Regions from separate parts of the Streptomyces sp. NPDC001002 genome, predicted to be linked through region 3. Evidence: riboswitches for the same ligand, from Rfam matches in the RefSeq annotation. Region 3 holds a riboswitch; each other region holds the start of a gene.

Region 1 (5,174 bases), on a different contig from region 3:
ATCCACGGCAGCTGGATCCACCTGCTCGGCAACATGCTCTTCCTCTACGTCTTCGGCGTGATGACCGAGGAGCGGATGGGCCGCGTGCAGTTCACGCTCTTCTACCTGGTCTGCGGCTATCTCGCCCTGCTGGGGTACGCGGCCGCCAACTCCTCCTCCGACCAGTCCCTGGTGGGGGCGTCGGGGGCGATCTCGGCGATCCTCGGTGCGTTTCTGTACCTGTTCCCCGGGGCGCGGGTGACGAGCCTGCTGCCGTTCCTGTTCTTTCTGCCGATGCGGTTTCCGGCGTGGGTGGTGCTGCCGTTCTGGGCGGCGCTGCAGTGGGTGGCGGCGGGGCGGGCGGAGCAGGGGCCCGGGGTGGCGTATCTGGCACACCTGGTGGGCTTCTCGCTGGGCTTCGGCTACGCGTGGGCCCGATTCCGCCGTACGACTAGAGTGAAGGCCGCCCCAGCTCCGGCCCCCGAGGGAGAGAACCAGCCGTGATCACCGCGATCGTCCTCATCAAGACCAGCGTGGACCGGATCCCTGAGATCGCGGAGTCGATTGCCTCGCTGGAATCTGTGAGCGAGGTGTTCTCCGTGACGGGTACGTATGACTTGATCGCGATGGTTCGGGTCAAGGAGCACGAGGATCTCGCCGAGGTGATCCCGGGGCGGATCAGCAAGATTCCCGGGGTTGAGGGGACCGATACGCATGTGGCGTTTCGGACGTACTCCCAGCATGACCTGGAGGCGGCTTTTGCGATCGGGTTGGACTCCTGACCACCTGAAGACCGCCTCCGGACCGAAACTCCTCACACAGTCGGGACGCAGCGGCCGTTCTCCGTTGTGTACTTCCACTTGGCGCCGTCGGTCACCAGTTCCTTGACCGCGCCGATGAAGCGCTCCACGTGCTCGTCGGGGGTGCCCGCGCCGAAGCTCACTCGGATTGCGTTGAGGGACTTCTCGCCCGGGGCCGCCTCGGGGGCGCCACATTCGCCCTGGGTCTGGGGGTCGGTGCCCAGGAGGGTGCGGAGCAAGGGGTGGGCGCAGAAGAGGCCGTCGCGGACGCCGATGCCGTACTCGGCGGAGAGTGCGGCGGCGAAGTGGGAGCTGTTCCAGCCGTCGACGACGAAGGAGATCACGCCCACGCGCGGGGCGTCGTCGCCGAAGAGGGACAGGACCTTCACCTCCGGGACTTCCGCCAGGCCCGCCCGTACCTTCCCGATCAGGTGCTGCTCGCGCGCGACCAGCGTGTCGAAGCCCGCCTCGGTCAGCGCCTTGCAGGCCGACGCGATGGAGTAGGCGCCGATCACGTTGGGCGAGCCCGCTTCATGCCTCGCGGCGCTGTCGTGCCACTCCACCTCCACTCCCCCGTCCTCGCGCCGGGCGACCTTGCGGCTGGCGCCGCCGCCCGCGAGGTAGGGGTCGGCCGCCTGGAGCCAGTCGGCGCGGCCGGCCAGGACGCCGGAACCGAAGGGGGCGTACAGCTTGTGGCCGGAGAAGGCGATCCAGTCGACGTCGAGGTCCTGGACGGAGACCGGGTGGTGCGGGGCGAGTTGGGCGGCGTCCAGGACGATGCGGGCGCCGTGGGCATGGGCCGCGGCCGCCAACTCCCGTACCGGCCACAGCTCGCCGGTGACGTTCGAGGCGCCGGTGACGCAGACCAGGGCCGGGCCGTAGGGGTCTCGGTTTGCGAGGGCCTGCTCCAGGGTCTCGACGGCCTGGGCCGGGGTGCGCGGGGCGTTGAGGTAGGTGACGCGGGCGTCCTGCCAGGGCAGCAGCGAGGCGTGGTGCTCGGTCTCGAAGACGAAGACCTGGCAGTCGGCGGGCAGAGCGGCGGCGAGCAGGTTGAGGGAGTCCGTGGTCGAGCGGGTGAAGATCAGCTGGTCGTCGGGGCGGCAGTCCAGGAACTCCTCGACCGTCCGGCGGGCGTTCTCGAAGAGGTCCGTGGAGAGCTGCGAGAGGTAGCCGGCACCGCGGTGGACGCTGCCGTAGTAGGGGGCGTAGGCCGCCACGTCGTCCCAGACGCGCTGGAGGGCGGGGGCGCTGGCCGCGTAGTCGAGCGCCGCGTAGGTGACTTCGCCGCCCGTGACGAGCGGGACGGTGACGTCCCGGCCCAGAACGGGCAGCTGGGCACAAATGGTCGGGGCGGCGGCAGCGGTGGAGACAGACATGGCGAACTCCCGTGAGAGGCAAGGCGGTTCCGCCGTGCGAGCGCGCAGGGCTCAAACACGGAGGAGGGTGAAAGGGGATGTGCGGAGGCGGGGCTCGGCGCCCTATCGCATTCGCTTGCTCACGGAGTACTCCCTCGATGACCAGGACCCCTGGTGTCTTTCGAGGGGCCCGCGCTTGCCGCAGACCTCGCTGCCTACGGCCTGGTCTTCACCCGGGGCACCCCGCCACGGACGGAGGGTTGCCGGACAGTCGGCCGGGGCCTCATGACTGTCACTCATGACCTGGTCCAAAAACTTACGTGAGGTGATCGTCGTCCCGCAACCCGTGTCCGGATCGCGGGACGACGACCGCCGTGGTGCTACGCGTTGCTGGCCGCCGACCAGCGCTCCAGGGTCCGCTTGGCGGCGCCCGAGTCGATCGACTCCGCCGCCTTCGCCATCCCGGCCCGGAGCTGGTCCGCCAGCGGCCCGTCACCCGGCTCCAGGGCCACCAGCGCGGCCGCCGAGTTCAGGAGTACGGCGTCCCGCACGGGGCCCGTCTCGCCGTCCAGGAGCCGGCGGGCGACGCCCGCGTTGAACTCGGGGTCGGCGCCGCGCAGGGCCTCCACGGGGACCAGCGGGAGGCCCACGTCACGGGGGTCGAAGGACTCCTCGGTGACCTTGCCGTCGCGGACGATCCACACCCGGGAGGTGGCCGTGGTCGTCAGCTCGTCGAGGCCGTCGTCGCCGCGGAACACCAGGGAGGAGTTGCCGCGCTCGGCGAAGACGCCCGCGATGATGGGCGCCATCCGCGGGTCGGCGACCCCGACCGCCTGGGCCCGCACCTTGGCGGGGTTGGTCAGCGGGCCCAGCGCGTTGAAGACCGTACGGATGCCCAACTGGCCGCGCGCGGCGCCCGCGTGACGCAGGGCCGGGTGGAACTTGATCGCGAAGCAGAAGGTGATCCCGGCCTCCTCGGCGACCTCGGCCACCCGCTTGGGGGTCAGCTCCAGGTTGACGCCGAGCCGTTCCAGGACGTCGGAGGCGCCGGACGCGGAGGACGCGGCCCGGTTGCCGTGCTTGACGACCTTCGCACCCGTGCCGGCGATCACGATCGAGGACATCGTGGAGATGTTCACCGTCTTCGCGCCGTCGCCACCGGTGCCGACGATGTCCACCGTCTTCCCGGACACCTCGATCACGTTGGCGTGCGCGTACATCGCGCGCACCAGACCGGTGATCTCCTCGACGGTCTCGCCCTTGGCCCGCAGCGCCACCACGAACCCGGCGATCTGCGCGTCCGTCGCCTCGCCGCGCATGATCTGGTCCATCGCCCAGAAGGTCGCGTCGGCGTCCTGGTCCTTGCCGTACAGCAGGGAGTTCAGTACCTCGGGCCAGGAACGGCCCGCCGCGGTGTCGCCTCCAGCGGGGGTCACAGCGCTCATACGGCCGCTCCTGGGTGTCGTAGAAGATGCTTCACAAGACGTGCCCCACCCTATCCAGCGCGTGGCACGGCGAAGGGCCCCGTCCGGTGTTCGGACGGGGCCCTTCGACTGTGGCGTGGCGACGCCTCAGCGATCAGTGGTGGCCGTGGCCGCTCGTGATCTCCTTGTACTCCTCGACGGTGGGCTTGGGGATCTGGGACTCCTCGCCGTAGTACGCCTCGCTCAGCTTGGCGCGCAGCTTCTCGGAGCCCTTCACCTTGCGCTCGACGCCGTTCTCGTCGACGGTCGCGCCGATCGCGGCCGGCACGTACTGCTCGTGCGCGGTGAGCGTGTGCAGCGCGTCCTGGCTGAGCGGCTCGTGCACCTCGATGAACTCACCGTGCGGCAGGCGCTTGATGATGCCCGACTCGCGGCCGTGCAGCACCTTGTCGCGGTCCCGGCGCTGCAGGCCCAGGCAGATCCGCTTGGTGGCGACGAACACCAGGACCGGCACGACGAAGAAGCCGATGCGCACGAACCAGGTGATCGAGTTGATCGACAGGTGGAAGTGCGTGGCCCAGAGGTCGTTGCCGCCACCGACGAGCAGGACGAAGTACCAGGAGATCCAGGCGGCGCCGAACGCGGTACGCGTCGGGACGTTGCGTGGACGGTCCAGGATGTGGTGCTCGCGCTTGTCGCCGGTGACCCAGGACTCGATGAACGGGTAGACCGCGATCGAGACCAGGACCAGCGGGAAGATCACCAGCGGGATGAACACGCCCAGGACGAGCGTGTGGCCCCAGGCGTTGATCTCCCAGCCCGGCATGACACGGATCAGGCCCTCGGAGAAGCCCATGTACCAGTCGGGCTGGGCGCCCGTGGAGACCATGTCCGGCCGGTAGGGGCCCATGGCCCAGATCGGGTTGATCGAGGCGATCGCCGCGACGGCCGCGATGACACCGAAGACCAGGAAGAAGAAGCCTCCGGCCTTGGCCATGTAGACCGGCAGCAGCGGCATGCCGACGACGTTGTTGTTCGTCTTTCCGGGGCCCGCGAACTGCGTGTGCTTGTGGTAGAAGACCAGGATCAGGTGGCCGACCACGAGCCCGAGCATGATGCCCGGCAGCAGCAGGATGTGGATCGAGTAGAACCGCGCGACGAAGTCGCCGCCCGGGAACTCGCCGCCGAAGAGGAAGAACGACAGGTACGTGCCGACGATCGGCACGGACAGGACCGCGCCCTCCATGAAGCGGACACCGGTGCCGGAGAGCAGGTCGTCCGGGAGCGAGTAACCGGTGAAGCCGGTGAACATGCCCAGGACGAACAGCAGGAAGCCGAACAGCCAGTTGACCTCACGCGGCTTGCGGAACGCACCCGTGAAGAACACGCGCATCATGTGCACGAACATCGCGGCGAGGAAGATCAGCGCGGCCCAGTGGTGGATCTGCCGGATCAGCAGACCACCGCGCACATCGAAGGAGATGTGCATGGTCGAGTTGAAGGCCTCGGACATCATCTGGCCCTGCAGCGGGATGTAGCTGCCGTGGTACTCCACCTCGTTCATCGACGGGTGGAAGAACAGCGTCAGGTACACACCCGTGAGGATGATGATGATG
Region 2 (5,174 bases), on a different contig from region 3:
ACCTCCCGCCGCCACATCGATCTGCTGCGCGTCTGCAGCGCGATCAGCCGCCTCGGCTGAGCCGCGCCCCTCCCGTGCCCGCGACGCCCACGCGTCGTCCCGCGACCGGACGCCACCGGCGTCGTCCGTCCGCCACGCACGGCTGAGCCCGGCCCCTTCCCGTCCGACGTCGCTTCCGCCGCGCGTACGTCCGCGCCCGCTCCCGGGGAGAGTCATGTCCGTCACACCGCTGGCCGCCCACACCACCACTCCGTCCACGCCCGCCTTCCGGGGCCGCATCGGCGGCGATCCGCGCAGCGGCCACTACGCCGTTCCGCGCCGCTACCGCCTCCATCTGTCCACCGCGTGTCCCGACGGCCTGCGCATCGCCGTCACCCACAGCCTGCTCGGCCTGGACACCGTCTGTCCGGCGACCTATCTGCCCGCCGTTCCCGACTCCCCGCAGGACGGCCACTCCGTGCTGCGCCCGCTGTACGAGGCGAGCGCCCACCGCTACTCAGGACCGGCCGTCGGACCCGTCCTCAGCGACGACTGGTCCGGGCGGATCGTCAGCACGCACGCTCCGGACATCACCCGCGACCTCGCCCGCCGCTTCGGCGCCGACCGGCTCTCGCTGTACCCGTGCGGCGCGGAGTCGGAGATCGAGGCCGTCGAGCGGATGTGCGCACAGGACATCGAGGGAGCCGCCCAGCGCGCCGGACAGTCCGGCATCGAGCAGGCGGAGCGCGACGCGGCCCTTGAGGCGCTGCTGGAATCGCTGGGCGCTCTGGAGCGCTGGCTCGTCGGCCGCGACCACATGATCCGGGATCAGATCACCGCCGCCGACGTCGAGTTGTGGGTCACGCTGGTCCAACTCGACACCGTGCACCGCCATCACCTGGACGCCTGCGCGGTCGAGCGCATCGCCGACCACCCCACCCTGTGGGCGTACGCCCGCCGGCTGGCCGCCCACCCGGCCTTCGGCACCCATCTCGACCTGGACGGCATCGCCCGCCGCCATCACGCCCGCTGCCGGGGACTGGAGGCGGCCGGCGCGGCCGTACAGATCCTCGACTGGGCTGCCCACGCGGCCCACTAGCAGTCCCGTAGCCGTTCCACTTCGTGGACCGGCGTTGACATTCGTTCGGGCAAGTGTCTTGAATATCGCCCAGAACGGTCATGAGTGTCAGCGACAAGCCCTGGCTTGCTGACCGGCAACCCTCGCACCGCGGTGGGGTGCCCCAGGTGACGACCGGACCGGATGACGTTTCGGTAAGCGCGCGGCCCCTTCCGGGGGCCTCCGACAGTGACAGGTGACGCCATGTACGCAGCTCCCAGGACGGCCGCATGCCGCCCGCAGGGCTGCGTACTGTCGTACGCGAACCTGTTCGTCGCCGACCGCGCCGTCGATCTGCTCCGGGTCAGCAGCGCACTGTGTACCGCACCGGGCCGTGCCCGCTGTCGGGGCTGACGACCACCCAGCCCGCGCACCTCTGACGCACACCCGCCTCCGCCGGTGTGCAGTTCCCCTCCCCGCCCCCAGCCCCGTGCACCCGCGCGCGCCGCCCGCCGTCGCGCGTCCACCGCCGCGGTGCGGGGTGTCCGAACCTGCCGGAGCCCACCATGAGTGAACCCCCTGGCGCCGCCGTGTCCCTCGCCGAGGCACCGCCTGCCGACGAACCGTCAAAACCCCTCACCGCACAGCGAGTTCAGCCGCTGCGCCGGCCGGGGCGCTGGATCGCCACCGCGGTCGTGCTGGTCCTCGCGGCCCAGTTCGTGCACGGCCTGGCGACCAACCCGTTCTACCAGTGGGACCGCTTCGGGTACTGGTTCCTGCGGCCGACCATCCTCGACGGGCTGCTCATCACCCTCGAAGTGGCCGCCTACAGCGCCGTGTTGGGCCTCCTCGGCGGCATCCTGCTCGCCCTGGCCAGACTCTCCAGGTCGCCGGTGCTGCGCGCGGTGAGCTGGACCTACGTCTGGGCCCTGCGCTCGATCCCGCTGATCGTGGTACTGCTCTTCCTCTACAACTTCAGCGCCCTCTACAAGACGTTGAGCGTCGGCGTCCCCTTCGGGCCGGCCTTCTTCTCCTTCGACGAGTCGAGGCTGGCCACGGACATGGTCGTCGCCGTCATCGGCCTGAGTCTCAACGAGGCGGCCTACGCGGCCGAAGTGGTCCGCGGCGGCATCCTCTCCGTCGACCAGGGCCAGCACGAGGCGGCCTCCGCCCTCGGCCTGCCCAAGAGCTACCAGTTCCGCCGGATCGTCTTCCCGCAGGCGCTGCGCTCCATCACCCCGAACTACGTCAACCAGCTGATCGGCCTGATCAAGAGCACCTCGCTGGTCTTCTACGTCTCTCTGCTCGACCTGTTCGGCTCCGCGCAGACGATGGGCTCCACCTACCCCGGCGACATCGTCCCGCTGCTCCTGGTCGTCACCGTCTGGTACCTGATCCTGACCAGCGTGGTGTCCGTCATCCAGTTCTACGTCGAGCGGTACTACGCCCGGGGCGCCACGCGCTCCCTGCCGCCGACCCCGATCCAGAAGCTCCGCACCGGCCTCACCGATCTGCGGGCCCGCATCCGCCGGGAGGCCGCGATATGAGCGCCCAGACCCTCGAACCGCCGACCGACATCACGCCCGCCGCCGTGGAGGTGCACGACGTGCACAAGTGGTACGGCGCCCACCGGGTGCTGGACGGCGTCGACCTGACCGTGCGGCCCGGCGAGGTCACCGTCATCCTCGGCCCGTCCGGCTCTGGCAAGTCCACGCTGCTGCGGGTCATCAACCACCTGGAGAAGCCGGAGATCGGCTACGTCAGCGTCAACGGCGAACTGATCGGCGTGAAGAGGCAGGGGGAGCGGCTGAAGGAGCTCAGCGAGCGGGCCATCCGCGCCCAGCGCAGCCGGATCGGGTTCGTCTTCCAGAACTTCAACCTGTTCCCGCACCTGACCGTCCTCGACAACGTGGCCGCGGCACCGGTGGCCACCGGCCGGCTCGGCAAGCCCGAAGCCCTGGAACTGGCCCGCGAGTTGCTCGGCCGGGTCGGGCTCGGCGAGAAGGCCGGCGCCTATCCGCGCCAGCTGTCCGGCGGCCAGCAGCAGCGCGTCGCCATCGCCCGCGCCCTCGCCCTGCGCCCCGGCGTCATCCTCTTCGACGAGCCGACCTCCGCCCTCGACCCCGAACTCGTCGGCGAAGTCCTCGCCGTCATCAAGGACTTGGCGACCAGCGGCACCACCCTCGTCATCGTCACCCACGAGATCGGCTTCGCCCGCGAGGTCGCCGACCGGGTCGTCTTCATCGACGGCGGAAAGATCGTCGAGCAGGGCCCGCCGCACGAGGTCCTCGACAAGCCGCAGCACGAACGGACCCGCGACTTCCTCAGCAAGGTCCTCTGACCCCCCGCACCTCCAGCACCTTTCGCCCTCTTCCACCGTCCCGAACACCGAACCTAGGAACAGCCATGTCTCCCCTCAGCCTTCGCAGCAGACTCACTCGCGGACTCACCGCCGGCACCGTCGTCGCCGCTCTCGCCGGCGGGCTCGCCGCCTGCGGGGGAGACAGCGACGCGGCCACCACGACCGACAACGCGGCCGCCGGTTCGGTCACCGTGGGTGCCCTGTCCCTCGGCGCCGCCAAGGAGACCACGCTGAAGGTCTCCGAAGTGAAGTCGATCAGCGCCGAGTTGCCCAAGGACATAGCCAAGAGCGGCAAGTTGGAGATCGGTGTCGGCTTTCTGCCCGCCGGCTCCCCGCCGCTCGGTTACGTCGGCTCGGACCAGAAGACCCTCACCGGTTCGGAGACCGACATCGGCCGTCTGGTCGCCGCCGTCCTCGGCCTCAAGCCCGAGCTGAAGAACTCCACTTGGGAGAACCTCTTCATCGGCCTGGACAGCGGCAAGGTCCAGGTCGCCTTCTCCAACGTGACCGACACCGAGGAGCGCAAGGCGAAGTACGAGTTCGCCTCCTACCGCGAGGACAACCTCGGCTTCGCGGTGAAGGCCGACAACTCCTGGAACTTCGACGGCAATTACGAGAACCTCGCCGGCAAGACCGTCGCCGTGGGCGCGGGCACCAACCAGGAGCGGATCCTCCTGGAGTGGAAGAAGAAGCTCGCCGCCGAGGGCAAGAAGGCGCTCACGGTCAAGTACTTCCAGGACAACAACAGCACCTACCTCGCGCTGACCTCCGGGAAGATCGACGCCTACCTCTCGCCGAACCCCTCGGTCGCCTACCAGGTCTCCTCGACCAAGGGCACGGCCAAGGCGGTCCGCAACGCGGGCACGTACTCCGGCGCCGGCTCCTCCCTCCAGGGCCTGATCGCGGCCACCGCGAAGAAGGACAGCGGCCTCGCCAAGCCGCTGGCCGACGCGATCAACTACCTGATCAAGAACGGGCAGTACGCCAAGTGGCTGGCCGCCTGGAACCTCTCCAACGAGGCCGTCGCCAAGTCCGAGGTCAACCCGCCCGGACTGCCCCTCAGCGACTCCTGACCCACCCTCTCCGCAAGGGGACCCCGCCGCGTCCCGGCAGGGTCCCCGACCCGTGCGACCAGTACCGGAGCCGTCACCCGATGTCTTCCACCGCCAGTCTCGACACCACCACCTCCCACGTCCTGGACAACCCGGCCTGGGCCGCGCTCACCGGCCCGCACGCCCACTTCGCCGAGCGCGTCGGCCGCGCCGCCCGCTACCCCGTCGACGTGGCCGGCTTCCACGCCATCACCGACAATGACGACCCGCGCGCCTGGGCCGACCTGGCCGCCCTCGTCGGCCCCGGCGGCACCGCCGCGGTGCGCGGAGTGAGCGAGGCTCCGCACGGCTGGGAGATCGTCCGCTCCGGTGAGGGCGTCCAGTTCGTCGACACCGGCCTGTGGGCCGAGCCCGCCCCCGAGGCCGTACGCCTCGGACCCGACGACGTACCCGAGATCCTCGACCTGGTCGCCCGCACCGAACCCGGCCCCTACCTGCCCCGCACCGTCGAACTGGGCACCTACCTGGGCATCCGCCACGAGGGCCGGCTCGTCGCCCTGGCCGGGGAACGCCTGCACCCGCCCGGCTGGACCGAGATCAGCGCCGTGTGCACCGACCCCGGACACCGCGGCCGGGGCCTGGCCACCCGCCTGGTCCGCGCGGTCGCCGCCGGCATCAAGGAACGCGGCGAGCAGCCCTTCCTGCACGCGGCGGCCACCAACGC
Region 3 (5,174 bases):
CTGGCCCTTGCACAGATCCACACTTCGCGGATCCGGGTCAGACCTCACCCCCCACGGATTGGGGGCGTGCGCCGGAACGCGTCGACCGCGGCCGAATGTATCCGTCCAACTGCCGTCTGCAACAGGTCAATCCGACGAGAATTCAGGGCAAGACCGGTCGGGAATCTGGCGAGAATTCATTAGAATTCAGGGCAAGTCGGGCCCCACAAAAGGCGCAAAACACACAAAAAACCTGCTTACTTTGGCTACTTCTTGTCGCCCGTGCAGCAGGTTTCCGGGGAGGCCGACCCGTGGATCGGCGGCGCGTTCCCCAACTGTACCTCGCTCAACCCCACTGAATTGCCCCCTCCGCTTCTCTCACGGAGGGGGCAATCGGATGAACTCTTCGTAATCGCTGTTACCGAAGGTAATTATCGGCCGCGATCAACCACGTTCAGCCACCGGCGACGGCGGGGATGATCGAGACGCCGGCCCCGTCCGGGGTCGCCGTCTCCAGACCCTGCTCGAACCGCACGTCGTCGTCGTTCACGTACACATTGACGAACCGCCGCAGCTTGCCCTGATCGTCCAGCACACGCGCGGCGATACCGGCGTGGTTCTTCTCCAGATCAGCGATGACCTCACCGAGGGTCGCCCCTTCGGCCGTCACCTCGGCCTCGCCACCCGTGTAGGGCCGCAGGATGGTCGGGATACGGACGGAAACGCTCATGATGCGAGGCCTGCCTCTCGGAAGGAGTCGAGGTTCGGACGGATGGTGGCGGTCAAACCGGTGCCGGCCACCGCGTCCAGGGTCTTCAGGCCGTCGCCGGTGTTCAGCACGACCGTGGTCTTGGTCGGGTCGAGGAGACCGTTCTCGATCAGCTTCTTCGCGACGCCGACCGTCACGCCACCGGCCGTCTCCGCGAAAATACCCTCGGTGCGGGCCAGCAGCTTGATCGCGTCGACCACCTGCTCGTCGTTCACGTCCTCCACCGCACCGCCCGTCCGGCGCGCGATGTCCAGGACGTACGGCCCGTCCGCCGGGTTGCCGATGGCCAGGGACTTGGCGATGGTGTTCGGCTTCTGGGGGCGGACCACGTCGTGACCCGCCTTGTAGGCGACGGACACCGGCGAGCACCCCTCGGCCTGGGCGCCGAAGATCTTGTACGGCTTGTCCTCGACGAGCCCGAGCTTGATCAGCTCCTGCAGACCCTTGTCGATCTTCGTGAGCTGCGAGCCGGAGGCGATCGGCACCACGAGCTGATCGGGCAGCTGCCAGCCGAGCTGCTCGCAGATCTCGTACGCCAGGGTCTTGGAACCCTCCGCGTAGTACGGCCGCAGGTTGACGTTGACGAAGCCCCAGCCCTCGCCGGCCGGGTCGCCGATCAGCTCGGAGCAGAACCGGTTCACGTCGTCGTAGTTGCCCTCGATGCCGACGAGCTCGCCGCCGTAGATCGCGGCCATGACGACCTTGCCCTGCTCCAGGTCGTGCGGGATGAACACGCAGGAGCGGAAACCGGCGCGGGCCGCGGCGGCACCGACGGCGCCCGCGAGGTTGCCGGTGGAGGAGCAGGAGAGGGTCGTGAAGTTGAAGGCGCGCGCGGCCTCGATGGCCTGGGCCACGACACGGTCCTTGAAGGAGTGCGTCGGGTTGCCCGAGTCGTCCTTCACGAAGAGCTTGCCGGCGTCGACGCCCAGCTCGCGCGCGAGGTTGTCGGCCTGGACGAGCTTGGTCCAGCCGGGGTTGATGTTCGGCTTGGTCGCCACGTCCGCGGGGACCGGCAGCAGCGGCGCGTAACGCCAGATGTTCGCGGGACCCGCTTCGATCCGCTTGCGGAGTTCCTCGGTGTCGTAGGCCGAGAAGTCGTACGCGATCTCGAGCGGGCCGAAACACTCCTCGCACGCGAAGACCGGTCCGAGCGGTACCCGGTGGCCGCACTCACGGCACGAGAGCGCCGCGGCCGGGCCGAGGTCTACGGTGGAGTCGGTGGTGCTTGCAACAGTCTGCACAGCCATGGAGGCGAGGCCCTTTCTCCTCATCTTCCTCGCGACGCATCTCGCCACGAGACGGATTTGGCACCTTCCCTAGCCGGGAGCCTCGCGTAATGATCAACATTGATCTACGAGACCGGCTGGAGGGTTGCCGGGGCTTCATCGGGCCGTATCCCTCTGCCCCTCTGGATGAGCGGTATGCGGTTGTATGAGCGGTTGTGGGCGCCTCCGACCCCCGACATGCGATGGTCATCAGCGTTGTTCAAGACTGTAACCGAAGGCCAGGACAGTTGAGCTAGCCGTCCGAACCGCGAGATGGATCACACAAGATCCACTCGCCGAGAGAACGCAGAGGAGCCGCGCACTGTGCTGAACGAAGTCGAGCGTTGGCTGAGCACCCGCTCCTGGTCCGTGACCGATCGCCCGCTCCACCAGATTCTGGCCGCGAAGCACCGCACGGGCCAGTCGGTCAGTGTCGTGCTGCCCGCGCTCAACGAGGAGGAGACCGTCGGCGACATCGTCGCCGTCATCCGCCACGACCTCATGCAGCAGGTCCCGCTCGTCGACGAGATCGTCGTCGTCGACTCGGGATCCACCGACCGCACGTCCGAGGTCGCCGCGGCGGCCGGCGCGCGGGTCGTCCACCGCGACGACATCCTGCCGCACCTCCCGCCCGTGCCCGGCAAGGGCGAGGTGCTGTGGCGCTCGCTCCTGGTCACCACCGGGGACATCGTCTGTTTCATCGACGCCGACCTGAAGGAGTTCTCCTCGGACTTCGTCTCCGGCATCGTCGGCCCGCTGCTGACCGACCCCGGCGTCGACCTCGTCAAGGCGATGTACGACCGCCCCCTCGGCGGCGCTGCGGGCCAGGGCGGCCGGGTCACCGAACTCATGGCCCGCCCCCTGCTGAACATGCACTGGCCGCAGCTGGCCGGCTTCGTGCAGCCGCTGGGCGGCGAGTACGCGGCCCGCCGCAGCCTGCTGGAACAGCTCCCGTTCCCGGTCGGGTACGGCGTCGAGCTGGGCATGCTGGTCGACGCCCTGCACCTGGTGGGCCTCGACGCGCTGGCCCAGGTGGACGTCGGCGTGCGCAAGCACCGGCACCAGGACGGGCAGGCGCTGGGCCGGATGTCCGCCGCGATCTACCGCACCGCGCAGCTCCGGCTGGCCCGCGGGCACCTGATCCGCCCCTCGCTGACTCAGTTCGAACGGGGCGCGGACGGTTTCGAGCCGCGCACCTACTCCGTGGACACGGAGGAGCGGCCGCCGATGGTGGAGATCGCGGAGTACGCGCAGCGGAAGGTCGCCTGACGTCGGCGGCGGTCGCCCGATGACGTCGGGAGTCGCCTGACGACAGCAGGTCACCCGCCGTATACGGCCTGCTCGCGCGTGCGCTCACATGTTTGAGCGTTTCCCGGCCGGGCTAGGTTGTGGCGTATGGCTTCCACGGCTTCCACCGCTTCTACGGCTTCCGCGCAGGGCGCTGCCCAGGTACTGGTCGCGTCCAACCGCGGCCCGGTCTCCTACGACGTCCAGGACGACGGCTCGCTGGCCGCCCGGCGCGGTGGCGGCGGGCTGGTCTCCGGTCTGTCGGCGATCGGGCCTGACGCGGGCGCGCTGTGGGTGTGCTCGGCGCTGTCCGACGGCGACCGCGAGGCCGTGCGGCGCGGGGTCGGCGAGGACGGTGTGCGGATGCTGGACATCCCGGCCGACGTGCACGCGGACGCGTACAACGGCATCGCCAACTCGGTGCTGTGGTTCGTGCACCACATGCTGTACCAGACGCCGCTGGAGCCGGTCTTCGACGCGGAGTTCCGGCGCCAGTGGGCGTCGTACGAGACGTACAACCGCGCTTTCGCCGAGGCGCTGGCCGAAGAGGCGGCCGAGGGTGCGGCCGTGCTGGTGCAGGACTACCACCTGTGTCTGGTGCCCGGGATGCTCCGCGAGCTCCGTCCCGACCTGCGGATCGGGCACTTCTCGCACACGCCGTGGGCGCCGGTGGACTACTTCCAGATGCTGCCCGACGACATCCGGGCGCGGCTGATGGAGGGCATGCTCGGGGCGGACCGGGTGGGGTTCCTGACCTGGCGGTGGGCGACGGCGTTCCAGAACTGCGCGGGCGCGGTCGACACGGATCGCTGGCTCTCCACGTGGCCGTCGGGCGCCCCGCGGGCCATCGAGCACCTGGGGACGGACGGGACCACCCACCAGGAGCGGATCACCCGCCGGACGCTCATCGGGGTCCACAGCCTCGGTGCCGACGCCGAGTTCCTGCACGCCCGCTCGCACGAGGCGGACGTCGAGGAGCGGATGGCGGCACTGCGCGAGGAGATCGGCGCGGGCCGCCGGACCATCGTCCGGGTGGACCGCACCGAACTCTCGAAGAACATCGTGCGCGGGCTGCTGGCGTACCGGCAGCTGCTCGACGACCGCCCCGAGTGGCGCGAGCGGGTCGTGCACGTGGCATTCGCCTACCCCTCGCGGCAGGACCTCGCCGTGTACCGGGACTACACCGCCGAGGTGCAGCGGGTCGCGGACGAGATCAACTCCCTTTACGGGACGCCCGGTTGGACCCCGGTCGTCCTCCATGTGAAGGACGACTTCGCCCGCTCGCTGGCCGCCTACCGGCTCGCCGACGTGGCCCTCGTCAACCCCATCCGCGACGGCATGAACCTCGTCGCCAAGGAGGTGCCCGTCGTCTCGGACGAGGGGTGCGCGCTGGTCCTGTCCCGGGAGGCGGGGGCGTACCAGGAGCTGGGCAAGGACGCGATCGTGGTGAATCCGTACGACGTGATCGGCACGGCGCGGGCACTGCACGAGGCGTTGTCGATGCCGGTGGAGGAGCGGGCGGAGCGGACGAAGAGGCTGTCCGCGGCGGCGACGGCGCTGCCGCCCGCGCAGTGGTTCCTGGAGCAGTTGGAAGCACTGCGCGACCAGGCCGGCTGAGCCGTCAGGCCGGCTGGGCCGTCAGTCCAGCCGAGCCGCCAGCGCCCGCAGCAGTCGTACGACCCCCTCGGGACCGTCCACCACCACGTCCGCCCGTTCCCTGAGTTCCGTCACCTCGTCGCTGCCGCTGCAGACCAGGAGGCCGGGGACGCCGTCGGAGCGGAGTTTGTCGACGGCGGCGAAGGCGGGGAGGTCGCCGAGGTCGTCGCCGGCGAAGAGGACGGCCTCGGCGGAGTGGGCGCGGGCGTGGTCGAGGA
Region 4 (5,174 bases), on a different contig from region 3:
GCGACCACGATCCGCGGGTCCAGCAGCGGATACACGAGGTCGACGATCAGGTTCGTCACCACGAAGATCAGCGCCCCGAACACCACCACCCCTTGGACCAGCGGGATGTCCTGAGCGGTGACAGCGGCGGCCGTCACCCGGCCGAGGCCGTCACGCGAGAACACCGTCTCGACGACCACCGAACCGGCGATCAACTGCCCCACCAGCAGTCCTACGACGGTCAGCGCGGGCAGCGACGCGTTGCGCAGGGCGTGCCGCAGATGGACCCGCCAGCGGCCGGCGCCCTTGGCGCGCGCGGTCTCCACATAGGCCTGGTCCAGCGCGGTGAGCAGGCTCTTGGCCAGCACCTGAGCCACCTGCGCACCGGTCGGGATCGCCAGTGTCACGGCCGGCAGGACCAGTCCGCGCAGTCCGTCGTTGCCGAAGGCCGGGAACCAGTGCAGCCGGAAGGAGAAGGTTTCCACCAGCAGCAGACCTGTCCAGAACGTCGGGACGGACACTCCCAACGGCGGCAGGGACAGCAGCAGTTGGCGCAGCCAGCGCTGCGAGGTGTAGGTCGCCAGCACGGCCAGACCACCGCCGAGAACCACCGCGAGCAGCAGCGCGGCACCGGTCAACTGCACTGTCTGGGGCAGCGCGTCGGCCAGCGTCGAGGAAACCGGCCGACCGGTGGAGACCGAGTCGCCGAAGTCCCCGCGCACCGCCCGGCCGAGGTAGTCGGCGTACTGGGCCAGGACCGGCTTGTCGAAGCCGTACTCGTGCCGCAGTGCGGCCAGTTGGGCCGGGTCGACCTGCCCCGAGTCCATGCCGGCACTGGCCATCGCCGTGACCGGATCGCCGGGCAGGTAGTCGAGCACCAGGAAGGACACCGTGTAGGCCGCCCACAGCACACCGACCGCCTGGGCGAGCCGTTTGATCGCATAGCGGCGCATGCGTCAGCCGATCCAGGTGTCGTGCAGCTGGATCCGGCTGCCCGAGTCGAAGTCGAGGTCGTGCACCTTCTTCGACACGCCCAGCTGGGTCTGGAGTTCCACCACGGGCACGTTGTACGCGTTCTCCACGATCGACTTCTGCGCCTCGTCCACCAACTGCTTGCGCTTCGCGGTGTCCGCGGTCGCGGCCTGGCCGGACAGAGCCGTGTCCAGTGAACTGGCGGGCAGCCGGTAGAAGTTGGCCAGCTGGGTGGAGAAGGAGCTGCGCAGGATGTCCGGGTCGGCGCGGGTCACGTTGCTCCACACCGCGTCGAAGTCACCGCCCTGGAGCGTAGTGGCGAACTGACTGACCTGGCCCTGCTTGAGCACCACGTCGATCCCGACGGCCTTCAGCTGCTGCTGGACCAGTTCCAGCGCGGGCTGGTTGGTGGCCGAGTTGGGGAACCAGCTGATGGTCAGGCTCAGCTTCTTGCCGTCCTTGGCGCGGATGCCGTCGCTGCCCGCCGTCCAACCGGCCGCGTCCAGCAGGGACTTCGCCTTGGCCGCGTCGAAGGCCAGGTCCGCGGAGAGGTCGGTGTAGTCGGGCGTGGTGTGCGCGAGGACGCTGGTCGCCGGCTGGGTGCCGGTCGGGAACACGGTGTCGGCTATCTGCTTGCGGTCGACGGCGGCCAGGATCGCCTGGCGCACTTTCACGTCCTTGAGCAGCGGCCGCGAGTTGTTGAGTCCCAGGCCGAACACCACCCCGGGGTTGGCCCGGCGCAGGAGGGTGACCGAACCGCCCTTGAGCGCCGCCTCGTTGGCCTTGCCGACGCTGCTGATCGCGTCCACCTGCCCGGACTGGAGACTGCCGGCCCGCACCCCCGCCTCGGGCACGACCTTGAACACCACCTGGTCCAGGTAGGCCTCGCCCTTCCTGGACCACAGCGAGGAGCCCCAGGCGTAGCCGGTGCGCTTGGCCAGGGTGATCGACTGGTTCTGCACGTACTGCTTCAGTACGAACGGGCCGGAGCCGATCACCCCCTGGCTGCACTTCCGCTGCGGGGTCCGCTTCACGCTCGCCGACGACTCGATGCCCAGGGAGTGGGTCGAAGTGGCCTGCAGGAACTGGGCGTTGGGCTGCTTGAAGGCCACCTTGACGGTGAGCGGGTCGACCACGGTGGTGCTCTTGACGCCGCTCAGATAGCCCTGGGCGAGTACCCCCAGGGCGCCGAGCTTCGGCACCGCGTCGAAATTGTCCTTGACGACCTGCGCGGTCAGCTGGGAACCGTCGCTGAAGGTGACCCCCGAGCGCAGATGGAACGTGAACGTCGTCGCGTCGGCGTTGATGTCCCAGCTCTTGGCCAGCCATGGCACGATCTTGCCGGTCTGGGGGTCCTGGTCTGTCAGCGAGTCGACGGTCTGACGTACGGAGTAGATGCTGTCGTTGCTGCCGACCTGCTGCGGGTCCACGCAGCCGGCGTCGGAACCCACCGCGAAGGTCAACGAACCACCGGACTTCGCCGGGCCGCTGCCGCTGCCGCTGTCGGAGCCGCCGGAGCCGCAGGCGGTCAACAGGACACTGGTGGTCAGAAGGGCGGCCAGTGCCGTCCATCGAGTGGGTCGGAAATCCGGATGTGCTCTCACGGAGGGTGCTCCTACTCGTGTCACTGCTCGTGTCACTGGTCGTGTGTCGCCCGTCGTGTGCCGCCCCGCGGAGCACGGCTGCGCGCGGGCATGCCGCACCGGTCGGCGCAACGCCGATGACGGGGCAGGGGAGTTCAGGGAGTCAGGGGGGAGTGGCTACGGGCCGCGACGGACGTCGGACGGACGCGGTCGTGGCGGTCAGCTGCGACGCAGATAAGCCGTCAGCCGCGACAGAGACAGCTGGTGAAGCGCTGAAGGTCGATGTGACGCCGACGGGAGAGCCGGGAGAAGGCGTTCAGGTCACTGCTGTGTCGCACGACCGTCCTCCACATCTCCGCCCCCGGCCACGGGGTCCCGCGCTTGCAGAGATCGTCGGTGATCCTGCCGGGCTTTCACCTGGAGCACCCCACCGCGTCGGAGGGTTGCCGGTCAGCAAGCCAGGGCTTGACGCTGACACTCGATGCCGACCGCGATCGTACGGATCGACGTCGTCGTACGTCAATGGAGCCCTTCACCCGTCAACCACCCTCCCCGCGCTGCCGTTCCGGCCTGACGCGGACGCCTCGTTGACACCCTCCGCTGCGCGTGTTTGCATCCCGCCATGCCGTTGTCGCAGTCGCTGACCCGCCGCCGTGCCGTGGACCTTGTCCGCGTCGCCGCCGCGCTGTGTCGACCGACCGGCTGATCGAGCACCTCCTCGCACCTCTGCCAACAGCCGTGCCGCACAGGCCGGTTGAGCATCCGCCGGCACGTCTCGCGATCCTCCGTGCCGCCCGCACGCTTCGCTCGGACAAGACGAGGACACGCCATGCCGACACCCGCGATCCCGCTCGGCCACCGCCACGAAACGGACTACGACCGCCGCAGACTGCGCCAGTGGCTGGCCGGTGAGGCCAGAGCCGACGGCGTCACCCGCCGGCGGCTGCTCACCCTGCTCGCCGCCACCGCCGCCGGGACCGCGCTCGGCGGCACCCGGCCCGCCCGCGCCGCGGTCCCCGGGATCGTCAAACCCCTGCCGCCCGAGTGGTTCATCGAGCGCGGCACCAACGCCGAGACCCGCTGGGAGGCGCTGCGCGGAACCGGCCACCACACCCCCAACGACCTCTTCTTCGTACGCAACCACACCGCCACCCCCGTCCTGGACGCCGACGACTGGCGGTTGCGGCTGTGGGGGAGCGGGCTGCGCGGCACTCCCAGTGAGGACCGGCCGGTGGAGTTCGGGTACGACGACCTGCGTGCCCTGCCCGCCGTCACCCGTACCGCCTTCGTCGAGTGCGCCGGAAACGGCCGCTCCTACTACACGAACCAGCAGGGCGAGACGGTCACCGGCACCGCGTGGACCCTGGGCGCGATCGGCGTCGCCCGCTGGCGCGGGGTGCGCCTGGCCGACGTACTGCGCAGGGCCGGACTGTCCCGGAACGCCGTGGACGTGCAACCGCGGGGCCTGGACGCCGATTACGTCAGCGGCGGCGAGAGCCTGGGCCGGGTACGCCGTCCGCTGCCGCTGGCCAAGGCGCTGGACGACGTGCTGCTCGCGTACGAGATGAACGGCGAGCCGCTGCCGTACGACCACGGGTACCCGGTGCGGGTGCTGGTGCCGTCCTGGGTGGGGATCGCGTCGATCAAGTGGGTCGGCGACATCGAGGTGTCCGCGCAGCCGCTCCTCTCGCCCTGGAACACCACGTTCTACCGCCTGTTCGGCCCGTCCTACCCGGAAGGCGGCAGCGCGCCGCTCACCCGGCAGGCCACCAAGAGCGCCTTCGAGCTGGCGAGCGGGGCCACGTTCGCGGCGGGACACCGGCACGTGCTGCACGGGCGGTCGTGGTCGGGCGCGGGCGCCGTGGACCACGTCGACATCAGCACCGACGGCGGCGCGAACTGGCGGCGCGCCCACCTGCACGACCGTCCCCGCACCGGCACATGGACCCGCTGGTCCCTGAACTGGCACCCCGAGGCACCCGGTGCCACCCAGCTGCTGGCCCGCGCCACGGACACGGCCGGCCGTACGCAACCGGACCTCGCCGTGCCCAACACGCAGGGCTACCTGTTCGACGCGGTGGTACGGCATCCGGTGAGCGTGGTGTGACGGACGTCTGAATGCTCCCGGGACAAGACCGCGCCACCCGGCGCGTACTGCTGGTGTGCATGGCCGCAGGGGCAACCACCCTGCTGGACCAGGCAGTTCTGAACATCGCCGTTCCGAGCATGCGGCACTCGCTCGGGGCCGGTGCGGCGGACGTCCAGTGGATCGTGGCCGGTTACTCACTCGCCTTCGGCCTGGCCCTCGTGCCCGGCGGCAGCCTCGGCGACCTGCACGGACGCAAGCGGTTCTTCATCGTCGGCATGGCCGTCTTCCTCCTGGCGGGGGTGACGGCCGCGACCGGTGGCGGTCCGGGCATCGTGATCGGTGCGCGGCTGGTGCAGGGCGCCGCCGCCGGGCTCGTCAACTCCCAGGTGATCGGCACCATCCAGGACGTGTTCCACGGGCTCGACCGCGGCCGGGCCCTGGGGCTGTACGCGGTGACGGGCGGTGTCGCCGCGGCACTCGGGCCGCCGCTCGGCGGCGTGCTGGTCGCCGGGCTCGGACCCGGGGCCGGCTGGCGGTACTGCCTCCTGCTG

Evidence for each region. A riboswitch is a leader RNA that binds a small molecule or an ion and turns the genes downstream of it on or off. The one in region 3 is predicted to bind S-adenosylmethionine.
Region 1: another riboswitch for S-adenosylmethionine. It lies ahead of ACWDR3_RS42610 (aminotransferase class V-fold PLP-dependent enzyme); the one in region 3 lies ahead of thrC (threonine synthase).
Region 2: another riboswitch for S-adenosylmethionine. It lies ahead of ACWDR3_RS21505 (amino acid ABC transporter permease); the one in region 3 lies ahead of thrC (threonine synthase).
Region 4: another riboswitch for S-adenosylmethionine. It lies ahead of ACWDR3_RS11860 (putative leader peptide); the one in region 3 lies ahead of thrC (threonine synthase).

What each region holds. Positions count from the first base shown of each region.
Region 1 is NZ_JBSFLV010000185.1:6,149-11,322, forward strand. Features, by position in the region: gene ACWDR3_RS42600 (rhomboid family intramembrane serine protease) at 1-483, shown strand, start outside; gene ACWDR3_RS42605 (Lrp/AsnC family transcriptional regulator) at 480-761, shown strand; gene ACWDR3_RS42610 (aminotransferase class V-fold PLP-dependent enzyme) at 794-2,155, opposite strand; SAM riboswitch class IV at 2,322-2,438, opposite strand; gene trpD (anthranilate phosphoribosyltransferase) at 2,515-3,579, opposite strand; gene qcrB (cytochrome bc1 complex cytochrome b subunit) at 3,713-5,174, opposite strand, start outside.
Region 2 is NZ_JBSFLV010000045.1:15,666-20,839, reverse strand. Features, by position in the region: gene ACWDR3_RS21515 (putative leader peptide) at 1-60, shown strand, start outside; gene ACWDR3_RS21510 (glutathione S-transferase C-terminal domain-containing protein) at 215-1,078, shown strand; SAM riboswitch class IV at 1,155-1,264, shown strand; gene ACWDR3_RS21505 (amino acid ABC transporter permease) at 1,603-2,583, shown strand; gene ACWDR3_RS21500 (amino acid ABC transporter ATP-binding protein) at 2,580-3,377, shown strand; gene ACWDR3_RS21495 (ABC transporter substrate-binding protein) at 3,443-4,471, shown strand; gene ACWDR3_RS21490 (GNAT family N-acetyltransferase) at 4,552-5,174, shown strand, end outside.
Region 3 is NZ_JBSFLV010000005.1:33,106-38,279, forward strand. Features, by position in the region: gene ACWDR3_RS04200 (MoaD/ThiS family protein) at 434-709, opposite strand; gene thrC (threonine synthase) at 706-1,995, opposite strand; SAM riboswitch class I at 2,013-2,167, opposite strand; gene ACWDR3_RS04210 (glucosyl-3-phosphoglycerate synthase) at 2,338-3,282, shown strand; gene ACWDR3_RS04215 (alpha,alpha-trehalose-phosphate synthase (UDP-forming)) at 3,409-4,917, shown strand; gene otsB (trehalose-phosphatase) at 4,939-5,174, opposite strand, start outside.
Region 4 is NZ_JBSFLV010000019.1:38,969-44,142, reverse strand. Features, by position in the region: gene ACWDR3_RS11870 (ABC transporter permease) at 1-932, opposite strand, end outside; gene ACWDR3_RS11865 (ABC transporter substrate-binding protein) at 936-2,555, opposite strand; gene ACWDR3_RS11860 (putative leader peptide) at 2,777-2,887, opposite strand; SAM riboswitch class IV at 2,907-3,020, opposite strand; gene ACWDR3_RS11855 (putative leader peptide) at 3,157-3,240, shown strand; gene ACWDR3_RS11850 (sulfite oxidase) at 3,364-4,641, shown strand; gene ACWDR3_RS11845 (MFS transporter) at 4,653-5,174, shown strand, end outside.